One region of the Aquihabitans sp. McL0605 genome, then DNA from elsewhere that is predicted to be linked to it. Evidence: predicted binding sites of a transcription regulator. Region 1 holds the regulator's gene; the other holds the start of a gene.
The links. The regulator LexA, encoded in region 1, represses DNA repair genes until DNA is damaged. The targets are predictions, from matches to a motif close to CGAACNNNNGTTCG.
Positions count from the first base shown of each region.

Region 2: ACPPVX_RS17890 (alpha-ketoglutarate-dependent dioxygenase AlkB family protein) is a predicted target of LexA. The motif match lies at 2,937-2,950, and genes of this name have one in related genera.

Region 1 covers NZ_CP188252.1:4,397,149-4,402,444, forward strand. Annotated here, with positions in the region: gene ACPPVX_RS20405 (hypothetical protein) at 1-550, shown strand, start outside; gene ACPPVX_RS20410 (peroxiredoxin) at 641-1,102, shown strand; gene lexA (transcriptional repressor LexA) at 1,107-1,739, opposite strand; gene ACPPVX_RS20420 (LysM peptidoglycan-binding domain-containing protein) at 1,948-2,388, shown strand; gene nrdR (transcriptional regulator NrdR) at 2,431-2,916, shown strand; gene ACPPVX_RS20430 (dihydrofolate reductase family protein) at 2,953-3,687, opposite strand; gene ACPPVX_RS20435 (molybdopterin-dependent oxidoreductase) at 3,725-5,296, shown strand, end outside.
Region 2 covers NZ_CP188252.1:3,864,973-3,870,268, reverse strand. Annotated here, with positions in the region: gene ACPPVX_RS17905 (hypothetical protein) at 1-145, opposite strand, end outside; gene ACPPVX_RS17900 (amidohydrolase family protein) at 208-1,386, opposite strand; gene ACPPVX_RS17895 (CaiB/BaiF CoA transferase family protein) at 1,625-2,860, shown strand; gene ACPPVX_RS17890 (alpha-ketoglutarate-dependent dioxygenase AlkB family protein) at 2,973-3,629, shown strand; gene ACPPVX_RS17885 (M3 family oligoendopeptidase) at 3,771-5,296, opposite strand, start outside.

The DNA of each region.
Region 1 (5,296 bases):
GCTCGACCCCCACGGCGATGATCCGGCGTCGGAGGAGCTGCGGACGATCCGGGCTCGGCGCCGCCTCACCGCGCTCGACGAGGGCGCAGCGTGGCGCCTGCGGCGCGCGGGGGTGCTGGCCGTCGTGCGCACCGAGGTCTTCGCCGATGACGATCCCGCCGATCGGGCGGCGCACCGCGACGCGTGGGACCGGCTCGGGACGATCTGCCTCGACGCCGTGTGGCGCCAGCGGTGGACCGAGCGCGACCGCGCCCCTGGCTGGATCGAGGCGCTGCGGCGCCGCGGTGACCGCCCGGCCGTCGCAGATCTGTCGGCCCCGGCCGGGAGCACGGAGGCCGACGCCCCCGACCCCGTCGACTGGATCACCGTCGAGGACCAGACCGGGACGGTGGAGTCGGGTCTGGTGACGCAGTACGAGCACCTCACCTTGTGGCGGGGACGGGCGCTCGTGACCCTCACCGTCCGCCACGGCCAAGGCGACGACGTGGACGACGCACTGGCGGTGGCGGCTGCCGCCGTGCTGCGGCGGATGGCGCCCCCAGCTCGCTGAGGTGGTGCTCCGCCCGTGCCGCGGACCAGGAGCGCGGCGGGTCGGACAGCTCCGTACACTGCGCCGATCCCACCCAGCACAGGAGCACCCATGGCCATCGACGTCGGACAGCCCGCCCCCGCATTCACGCTCAAGGACCAGGACGGCACCGACGTGTCGCTCAGCGACTTCGCCGGCGAGAAGGCCGTCGCCCTCGTCTTCTACCCGTTCACGTTCACGGGGGTGTGCGAAGGCGAGCTGTGCGAGCTGCGCGACGACATCGCCGAGTACGAGCAGGCCGGCGTGCAGGTGCTCGCCGTGTCGTGCGATTCGCGCTTCTCCCAGAAGGTGTGGGCGGACCAGAAGGGCTGGACGTTCCCGCTGCTCTCGGACTTCTGGCCGCATGGAGCCGTGGCCCAGGCCTACGGCGTGTTCAACGAGGATCTGGGCTGTGCCATCCGAGCCACGTTCCTCATCGGCAAGGACGGCGTGCTGGTGGACACCTTCGCCACCGACAGCCTGGGCACCGCCCGGGAGAAGGAGCGCTACACCGCGGCCATCGGCAAGCTCTGAGCGATCAGAGCTTGCGCATGACGGTGACGACCTTGCCGAACACCTGGACCTCGGACGCCGGGAACACCATGGGCTCGAGGCGCGGGTTGTGGGGCGTGAGCACGACCTGATCGCCGCTGCGGCTGTAGGTCTTGACCGTGGCCTCCTCGCCGGGGATGCCGGCGACGACGATCTCGCCGTTGCGGGCCTCGGGCTGGGAGCGAACCACCACGAAGTCTCCGTCGAGGATGCCGGCATCGACCATGGAGTCGCCACGGACCTTCAGCATGAAGAGGTCTCCGTCGCCCGTGAGGTCTGCGGGGACGGGGACCACCTCTTCGACGTTCTGCTGGGCGAGCACGTCGGTGCCGGCCGCCACCTCGCCCACGAGGGGGACGTGGCGGATGGGGCGCCGCTCGACGGCGGCCCCGGACGCTGCGTCCCAGCGGACCTCGATGGCGCGGGGCTTGGACGGGTCCCGGCGGAGGAACCCGAGCCGCTGCAGGGTGGAGAGGTGGGAGTGGACCGTGGACGGGGACCCCAGTCCGACGGTCTCGCCGATCTCCCGGACCGACGGCGGGTAGCCCTTCTCGCGCATCGAGGCATCGATGCACTCGAGGATCTGCCGTTGGCGGGCGGTGAGCGCTTGGTCGGTCATGGGGGCTCCTCGTGTGATGCCCGGGAGGGCGAACAAGTGGTCGACCGTGACCGTAGCATCGCGCAGGTGTTCGGGCAAACATTTGTTCGTTCCCGGGCTTGACGGCGAACGACTGTTCGTGCCTACAGTGTCCACGTCCGAACAGGCGTTCGTGGAACGAGCGTTCGGAAGCGTCTCGATGTCAGACCCCCTGGGGAGTATCTGTTCCATGGCTGCGATCATCCAACCCCGCCCGCACACCTCGGTTCCCCAGCGCCCCGCGCTCCGCCTCGTCACCGCCCACGGAGGGCGCACGGTCGAGGCGCCGATCGATCTCGGCCTCACACCGGCCCACATCGTCGCCGCCGTCGTCGGGATCGTGCTGGTGGTCCTGCTGTCGATCGCCATCGGCAGCGGTGCCCTCGCCGGGCTCGCTCCCGCCCCGTCTGCTGGCGCCCCGTCTGCTGGCGCCTCGGCCGGAACCTCGGCCGCCGCCGGTGTGGCGGCCGGCACCACGGCCCAGCTCGAGGTGCACTCAGGCGACACGTTCTGGAGCATCGCCCGCCGTCTCCAGCCCACCGGTGACGTGCGTCCCCTGGTCGATCGGCTGATCGAGCTGAACGGCACCACCATCCTCCAGCCGGGTGAGCAGATCGTCGTTCCCGCCTGACGCGAACGGGCGCACCGCGCCCGTGGCAGTAGCGTCACGCCCGTGCGCTGCCCAGCCTGTGGAACCTTCGAAGACAAGGTCATCGATTCCCGGCAGTCCGAAGACGGGCTGCTGATCCGTCGTCGCCGCGCCTGCCTCGCCTGCCAGCGCCGGTTCACCACGTTCGAGCGCCTCGAGGAGGTCCCACTTCTGGTCGTCAAGCGCTCCGGGGACCGCGAGCCGTTCGACCCGGCCAAGGTGGTCTCGGGCCTGCGGCTGGCCACCAAGGGTCGGCCGGTCGATGCCGCCGACCTCGATCGCATCGCCACCGCCGTCGAGGAGTCGCTCCGGCTCGAAGGGACCGAGGTCAGCAGCGACCGCGTCGGCCGGGCCGTGCTCGAGCACCTGCGAGACCTCGACGTCGTGGCCGCCGTGCGCTTCGCCAGCGTCTACAAGGAGTTCGACGATCTCGCCGACTTCGAGCGGGAGCTCGACGAGCTGATGGGCCCCTCTCGCCTCACCAAGGCCACCGAGCCCAAGCGCCACTGAGCGCCAGGCGGGTGGCCGCCGTCGGCTCCCCCCAGATCAGGGGCGCACGTACCGGGCCAGCAGCTCGCCGTCAGACTCCCAGAGGTGCGCCAGGCGGAACCGCTGTGCGGTCTCCTCGTCGCTGACCACCGCCCGTCGGCTGCGCCCGCCGACCAGCATGGGGGAGAGCGTGAGGTTGAGCTCGTCGATGAGGTCGACCTCGAGCAGCTGACCGTTGAGCACCGGTCCGCCCTCGACGATCGCACAGCGCGCACCGAGGTCGCCGAGCACGGTCGCCATGGTGGCGAAGTCGACGGACCCCACGCCCGCCACCCGCACGTCGGCGACGGGCTCGAGCGCGGCCAGCCGGTGCACGGGAGCCCCCTCGACCGTGAAGATCAGCGGCGGCTCGACCGCGTCGGTGAACAGGCTGGTGGTCTCGTCGAGGTCGAGGGTCCGGCTCACCACCACGATCCGGGGCACGCGGGCCTGGCCTCGGGCCAGGCGAGCCTCCTGCACCTCCGCGGTGGGCCGCGGCGGCCCGTAGCCCTCGGCTCGAACCGTGCCGGCGGCGGCGACGATCACGTCGGCAACGCCCCGGAGGGCCCGGAACACGGCCAGGTCGGCGGCGCCGCCGAGCTGCCCCGACACGCCGCCGAGCGCGGTGGCGCCATCGGCGCTCGACACCATGTTGAGCGCCATCCACGGTCGGCCGGGCGGCGCCGGTCGCTGGGCGACCGCGTGCTGGTGGAACGGGTCGACGTCGGCGGGCTCGGGCAGCAACTGGCGCACCCGGGCACGGTACTGCTGGCCCTGGCAGCATGGGTCCATGTCCGATCACGAGCGCATCGCCATCCGTACGTGCCCGCTGTGCGAAGCCGGCTGCGGCCTCGAGATCACGGTGGCCGGTGACGAGGTCACGCGCATCCGCGGCGACCGCGACGACGTGTTCAGCCATGGCTACATCTGCCCCAAGGGGTCCACGCTCCGACAGCTCCACGGCGACCCCGACCGCCTGCGCACGCCCCTCGTGCGCCGCGGTGGCGAGCTCGTCGAGGCCACCTGGGCCGAGGCGTTCGCGGCGGTGGAGGAGGGCCTGGCGCAGGTCATCGACCAGCACGGTCGCGGCGCCCTCGGCGTCTACGTCGGCAACCCCAACGCCCACAACCTCTCGGCCTTGCTGTACCTCAAGCCCCTGCTCAAGGGCCTCGGCACCCGCAACGTGTTCTCGGCGAGCACCGTCGACCAGCGGCCCAAGGAGCTGTCATCGGCCTGGATGTTCGGTGGCGGGCTCACGATCCCGGTGCCCGACGTCGATCGCACCGACCTGCTGCTGATCCTCGGCGCCAACCCGTACGTGTCGAACGGCAGCCTGGCCACAGCGCCCGACTGGCCCGGCCGCATCGAGGCGATGCGCGAGCGCGGCGGCAAGCTGATCGTGGTCGACCCGCGCCGCAGCCGCACCGCCGAGGAGGCCGACTGGCACCTGGCCATCCGCCCGGGCACCGATGCGCTGCTGCTCGCCGCCCTCGTCACCACCCTCGTGGAGGAAGGCTGCATCGAGCCGGGTGCGGCGGGGGAGTGGGTGGAGGGCCTCGATGAGGTCCTCGTCGCCCTCGCGCCGTTCACCGCCGAGGCCGTGGCGCCGTCCGTGGGCGTGAAGGCCGCCGAGATCCGGCGCCTGGCCCTCGAGCTCAGCGACGCGCCGAGCGCGGCGGTGTACGGCCGCATGGGCACCACCACCGCCGAGTTCGGCACCATCGCCTCGTGGCTGGTCGACGTGGTCAACCTCTGCACCGGCAACCTCGACCGACCCGGGGGCGCCATGTTCGCCCGGGCGGCTGCGGGGGCGTCCAACACCCGTGGTGCCCCCCGCACCGGCCGCAAGCTCGAGGTGGGGCGCCACGGCAGCCGGGTCCGGGGCATGCCCGAGACCATGGGTGAGCTGCCGGCGTCGTGCCTGGCCGAGGAGATCGACACGCCCGGGGACGGCCAGATCCGCGGCATGGTCACCGTGGCGGGCAACCCGGTGCTGTCCACCCCCAACGGCGGCCGCCTCGACCAGGCGCTCGACCAGCTCGACTTCTACGTCGCCGTCGACATCTACGTGAACGAGACCACCCGGCACGCCGACGTGATCCTCCCGCCGCCCAGCTCCCTGCAGAAGGGCCACTACGACCTCGCGCTGCTCCAGGTGGCCATCCGCAACGTGGCCAACTACTCGCCGCCGGTGCTGCCGCTCGACGACGGCCAGCCCGACGAGTGGGAGATCCTGGCCAAGCTGGCCCTGATCGCCCAGGGGCTGGGGGCCGAGGCCGACCCCTCGGTCGTCGACGACCTGGTGATCTCCACGCTGGTCAACGGCGCCATCGCCGATCCCCACAGCTCGGTCGCCGGGCGG
Region 2 (5,296 bases), 530 kb from region 1:
CGGGCTTGGGCGCGACGGTCGTCGACGTGGATGAGGTGGTGCTGGTCGCCTTGGTGGCGCCCGCCTCCACCCCGCCCTTCGAGCAGGCCGCGAGCACGAGGACGAGCGCGCTGCCGATGAGGATGAGGTCTGTTCTCCGCCGCATGGCGGCAAAGGTAGATCGGTGGTGTCGTCGGGCAGCAACCCGGCCGGCGGTGATCCGTCGGGTCAGGCGGGAGGCTTGCTCAGGGCCTCGGCGTTGGTGCGCATGATGCGGTGGATCTCGTCGTCGGTGAAGCCGTGGAGGTCGTCGATGAACGACTTGGGCTCGGCGAGGCCCTCGGCGTGGGGCCAGTCGGATCCGAACAGGACCCGCTCGGCGCCGATGGCGTCGGCCAGGCTCCGGATGTCGTCCTCGTAGTACGGCGCCACCCACACGTGGTCCTTGAACGCCTGGACCGGGTCGGACTCGAACGCGCCGGGGGTCATCGAGTGGGCCTTGGCCAGCTTCTTGATGAGCGGGTGCACCCACTCGGACCCGCTCTCGATGGTGGCCACGCGCAGCGACGGGTGCCGCTCGAACACGCCGTGGCAGATGAGCGCGGCCATGGTGTCGGAGATGGCCCGGTCGGAGGTGAGCACGCCGTAGAGCGGGGTGCGGCGGAACGCCTCGAACTCGGCGGACTCGCCCCAATCCACCACGTAGCGGCCGTAGCCGGCCTCACCGGAGTGGTACGCCACGGTCACGCCGGCGTCGGCCAGCACCGACCACATCGGGTCGTAGACCACGTCGCCGGGCGAGCGCCCGCCGGTGGGCGCCATGATCGGGCCGGCGCGCAGGACCACCACGCGAGCACCCTGGGCCACGGCCCAGCGGGCCTCGTCGACCGCCTGGTCGGGGTCGAGCAGCGTGAGGTACGGCGCCCCGAAGATGCGGTCCTGGAAGTGGAGGCCCCAGTCCTCGTCGAGCCAGCGGTTGAAGGCGCGGAACGCGGCGTGGGCGGCGTCGGGGTCGCCGACCAGGCCCTCCTCCATGCCGACGCCGAGCGTCGGGAACATGAAGCAGCCGGTGATGCCCTGGCGGTCCATGACCTCGAGGCGCGCCTCGGGGTTGCGGTACGCCGGGCTGATCGGCTCGAGCTGGCCGAACGCGCCGCGGATGTCGTCGGCCGGGGAGCGGCCGCGGAAGTAGTCGTCGAGGCAGCCGGGCTTGGCCACGGGGTCGAACCGCGGGTTGGGGATGAAGCGGTTGATGCGACCGCCCACCACGAGGCGCTCCTTGCCGTCGACGTTCGCCCACTGCATGGCGCGCTTGGCCATCCGTGGATCGAGGTGACGGGTGAAGGCGTCGGTGGCCTCGTAGTAGTGGTTGTCGGCGTCGAAGACGTCGAAGTCGACGGTGGTCATGTGGATCCCCTGGTGAGCGGGACCGGGCTCCCCCGGTCAAAACGAGAACACGTTCTCGTTTCAAGCTACCGCCGCGGCGCACCGTTCGCAGCCCGACGGCCACGACAGCAAGAGCGGGTCGTCCGAAGGCACCAGCCTCGACGGGGCCACCAACGTCTCCGGCACCTTCACCTGCTGACCCCCGGCGCCGGGGCGCTAACCTGACGACCCGTCAGAAACCGTCGTCGCAAAGGTCGTCATGGGAACCAACTCCGGCCCCCTCTCCGGTGTCCGCATCATCGAGAGCTCGATGCTCGGGCCCGCCGCCATCACCACCCAGCTCGCCGACCTCGGCGCTGAGGTGATCAAGGTGGAGACGCCCTCGGGCGACTACATCCGCCAGATGACGTGGCCCATCGTCGAGGGCGTGTCGCTGATGCACCTGCACCTCAACCGCGGCAAGAAGTCGCTCGTGCTCGACCTGCGCCAGCCCGAGGCGGTCGAGACCTACCTCGACCTGGTGCGCGACGCCGACGTGGTCATCGAGGCCATGCGCCCCGGCGGCCTCGAGCGGCGCGGCCTGGGCTACGACCAGCTGCGCGAGGTGAACCCCCGCATCGTGTTCTGCACCATCTCCGGCTACGGCATGACCGGCCCCTACGCCGAGCTGCCCAGCCACGGCGTGGCCTACGACGTGTGGGCCGGGCTGGTGAAGCCCGAGATCACCGAGGACGGCTTCGCCGCCATCCCCGAGCACCCCTCGATGGGCATCCACGCCGGCCCGCTGTTCGGCGCGCTCGGTGTCCTCGCCGGCGTCATCAAGGCCCGCGCCACCGGCGAGGGCTGCCGGCTGGAGATCGCCCAGTCCGACGCCGCGGCCGCCATGGACTGGTACCGGTCCGAGACGTGGAAGGCCTACGAGCGGCCGGAGTCCGAGGTCACCGGCAACGCGTCCGACGACTACGTGCGCCGCGCCCCCGGCACCGCCGGCATGCGCGACGGCGTCCGCTACCAGTTCTACGAAGCATCCGACGGTGCGTTCGTGCTCCTCCAGGCCTCCGAGCGCGAGTTCTGGGAGAACTTCTGCCGCGGCATCGGCCAGCCCGAGCTGTTCGAGGCCAACCCCGGCGCCAAGTTCGCCGACCACGCCGTGGGCAACGTCGAGCTCCGGACGAAGCTCAAGGAGATCTTCGCCACGAGGACCGCCAAGGAGTGGGTCGACCTCGGGCTCGAGATCAACGTCCCGATCATCAACGTCAACACGCCCCAGACCCTGGCCGACGACCCCCAGTTCCAGGCCCGCTTCGAGTGGATCCCGGCCGAGCGCCTCGGCGCCGAGCAGCAGCCGTCGCCCATCAAGTACCTCGACATCGAGGTGCCCGTGCCCACCAAGGCGCCCACCGTCGGCCAGCACACCGACGACGTCCTCCGCGACGTCCTCGGCTACGACGACGACCGCATCGGCGCCCTCCGCGAGTCCGGCGCCCTCGGCTGACCCGACCCCCCTCGCACCGAACTTGTTGCAGTCAGTGCTCCCTGCAGCACTGACTGCAACAAGTTCGGGTGGCAGGGGAACATGTGTTCGGTTCGGTGGATACCATGCGGGCGTGGTCTCGCTCCCGGCAACGCTCCCCGACCTCACCTGGCAGGGCACCCTGCTGGGCCACGGCGAGCCCGCGATCGACCCGTCGTTCGGCGGGGCGCGCCGCGTCGAGCTCACCGAAGGGGCCTGGGTCGACGTCGTCCCCGGCTGGCTGACCGGCGCCGACACGCTCTTCGCCACCCTGCTCGACACGGTGGCGTGGAAGGCCCACGAGGTCCCCATGTACGAGAAGGTGGTGGCCGAGCCCCGGTTGTCGGCGTGGTGGGGATCGGCCAGCGAGCAGCCGTGGCCCGAGGGGGTCCGCCCGCTCGCCGCCGCGCTGGGCGAGCGCTACGGCACCCCGTTCGACTCGTTGGGCGCCAACCTCTACCGCGACGGCACCGACAGCGTGGCGTGGCACGGTGATCGGGTGCTGCGCGAGCAGCCCGACGCACTGGTGGCCGTCGTGAGCCTCGGCTCCACCCGGCGGTTCCTGCTGCGGCCGAAGGGCGGCGGGGCGTCGGTCCGGCTCGATCCCGCACCGGGAGACCTCCTGGTGATGGGCGGCAGCTGCCAGCGCACCTGGCAGCACTGCGTCCCGAAGTCCGCCGCCGCCCGCGGTCCGCGCCTGAGCGTGACCCTGCGCCCCCGCTCGCGGCGGCCGGGCGCGGCCCGTGGCTGATCGTCCTGGCCGTCGTCGCGGTGTGCGCGGTGGCGCTCGGGGCGACGGGGCTCGCCCTGCGGTGGGCGTCGAGCGGCGCCACGGCCCAGGAGCAGACCGGCTCCAGCACCTCGCCCGTGGCCCACCCTCGACGGGACCTGATCAGCCCGCCGCCGCCGCCACGAACTCGTCGATCCGGTCGGTGAGCACCTGCAGGCTGGCGGCCCAGAACGCGGTGGCGGCCACGTCGATGCCGAAGCGGGCGGCCAGGGTGGCGGCGTCGCCCAGGCCCGTGGCCGAGAGCAGGTCGTCGTAGCCGGCCCGGAAGCGCTCGGGATCGCGCTGGAACTCGGCGTAGAGGCCGATGCCGAACAGCAGCCCGAAGGTGTACGGCCAGTTGTAGTAGGCGGTGAAGTAGTGGCCCTTCACGGCCCACATGTCGTGGTGGCGCGACTGCGGGTCGACCCCGTCGCCGTAGGCCTCGGCCTGGGCGTCGAGCATCAGCTCGCGCAGCCGGTCGACCGAGAGCACGCCGTTCTGGCGCTCCGACGACAGCGCCCGCTCGAACAGGAAGCGCGAGTGGATGTCGACGACCACCTGGCAGGCGCCGGACAGGTCGCCGTCGAGCAGCGCGAGGCGGCCCTCGGCGTCGTCGCCCACCGCGGCCAGACCGGCCTGGACCATGATCGTCTCGCAGAAGATGCTGGCCGTCTCAGCCAGCGCCATGGGCGTGTTGCGCTGCATCGGCGTGCGGTCGCCCAGGTTGACGTTGTGGTAGGCGTGGCCCAGCTCGTGGGCGAGCGTCTGCACCGAGTCGAAGCTGCCGTCGAAGTTGCACAGCACCCGGCTGACGCCGTCGGTGACGCTCATGCAGTACGCCCCGCCCACCTTGCCGGCGCGCGGCTCGGCGTCGATCCACGCCTCGGCCACGGCCGTCTCCACCAGGCCGGCCAGGCGGGGCGAATAGGTGGCGAAGGCGGCGTGCACGGCGTCGGTGGCCTCGGGCCAGGCGAAGCGCTTGGGCCGGCCGACCGGGGCGATGAGGTCCCACCAGGGCAGGCCGTCCGGATGGCCGAGCAGCTCGGCCTTGGCCCGGAGGTAGCGGTGCCAGTGCGGCAGCGAGTCGACCACCGCGGTCTGCATGGCGGCCAGGATCTCGGGGCTCACGCCGTTGTTCTCGAGCGCCGGATCGAGCGAGTCGGCCCAGCCCCGGCGGCGGTTCAGCACGTTGGCCTCGCCCTTGAACGCGTTGAGCGCGGTGGCCAGCGGCACGGTGACGGTGTCCCACGCCTCCAGCTCGGCGCGGTACGCCGCCTCCCGCTTGGCGGCACTCGGATCGGTGGCCAGGCCGCGCACCATGCTCATCGGCAGCACCTCGCCGTCGACCGTGGCGGTGAGGCGGGCGGTGAGGTCGCCGTGGAGCTTGGCCCAGGCCCGTCCCCCCGTGAGCGACAGCTCGGCGGCCAGGTCCTCCTGGTCCTCCGACATCTGGTGCTTGGCGGCGTCGGCCCCGCGCTGCAGCGCGTAGGCGTGGTCGGCGGCGGTGGTGCTGCGGGCCGTGAGCGCGGCCAGGTCGAGGCGGGCCAGCCACGCGTCGAAGCGGCCGTCGAGCGTGCCGAACGGGGCGACGCTGGCCTGGTAGCGGCTGAGCGCGCCGGCCGCGGTGGCATCCGTGGCGTCGGTGGTGG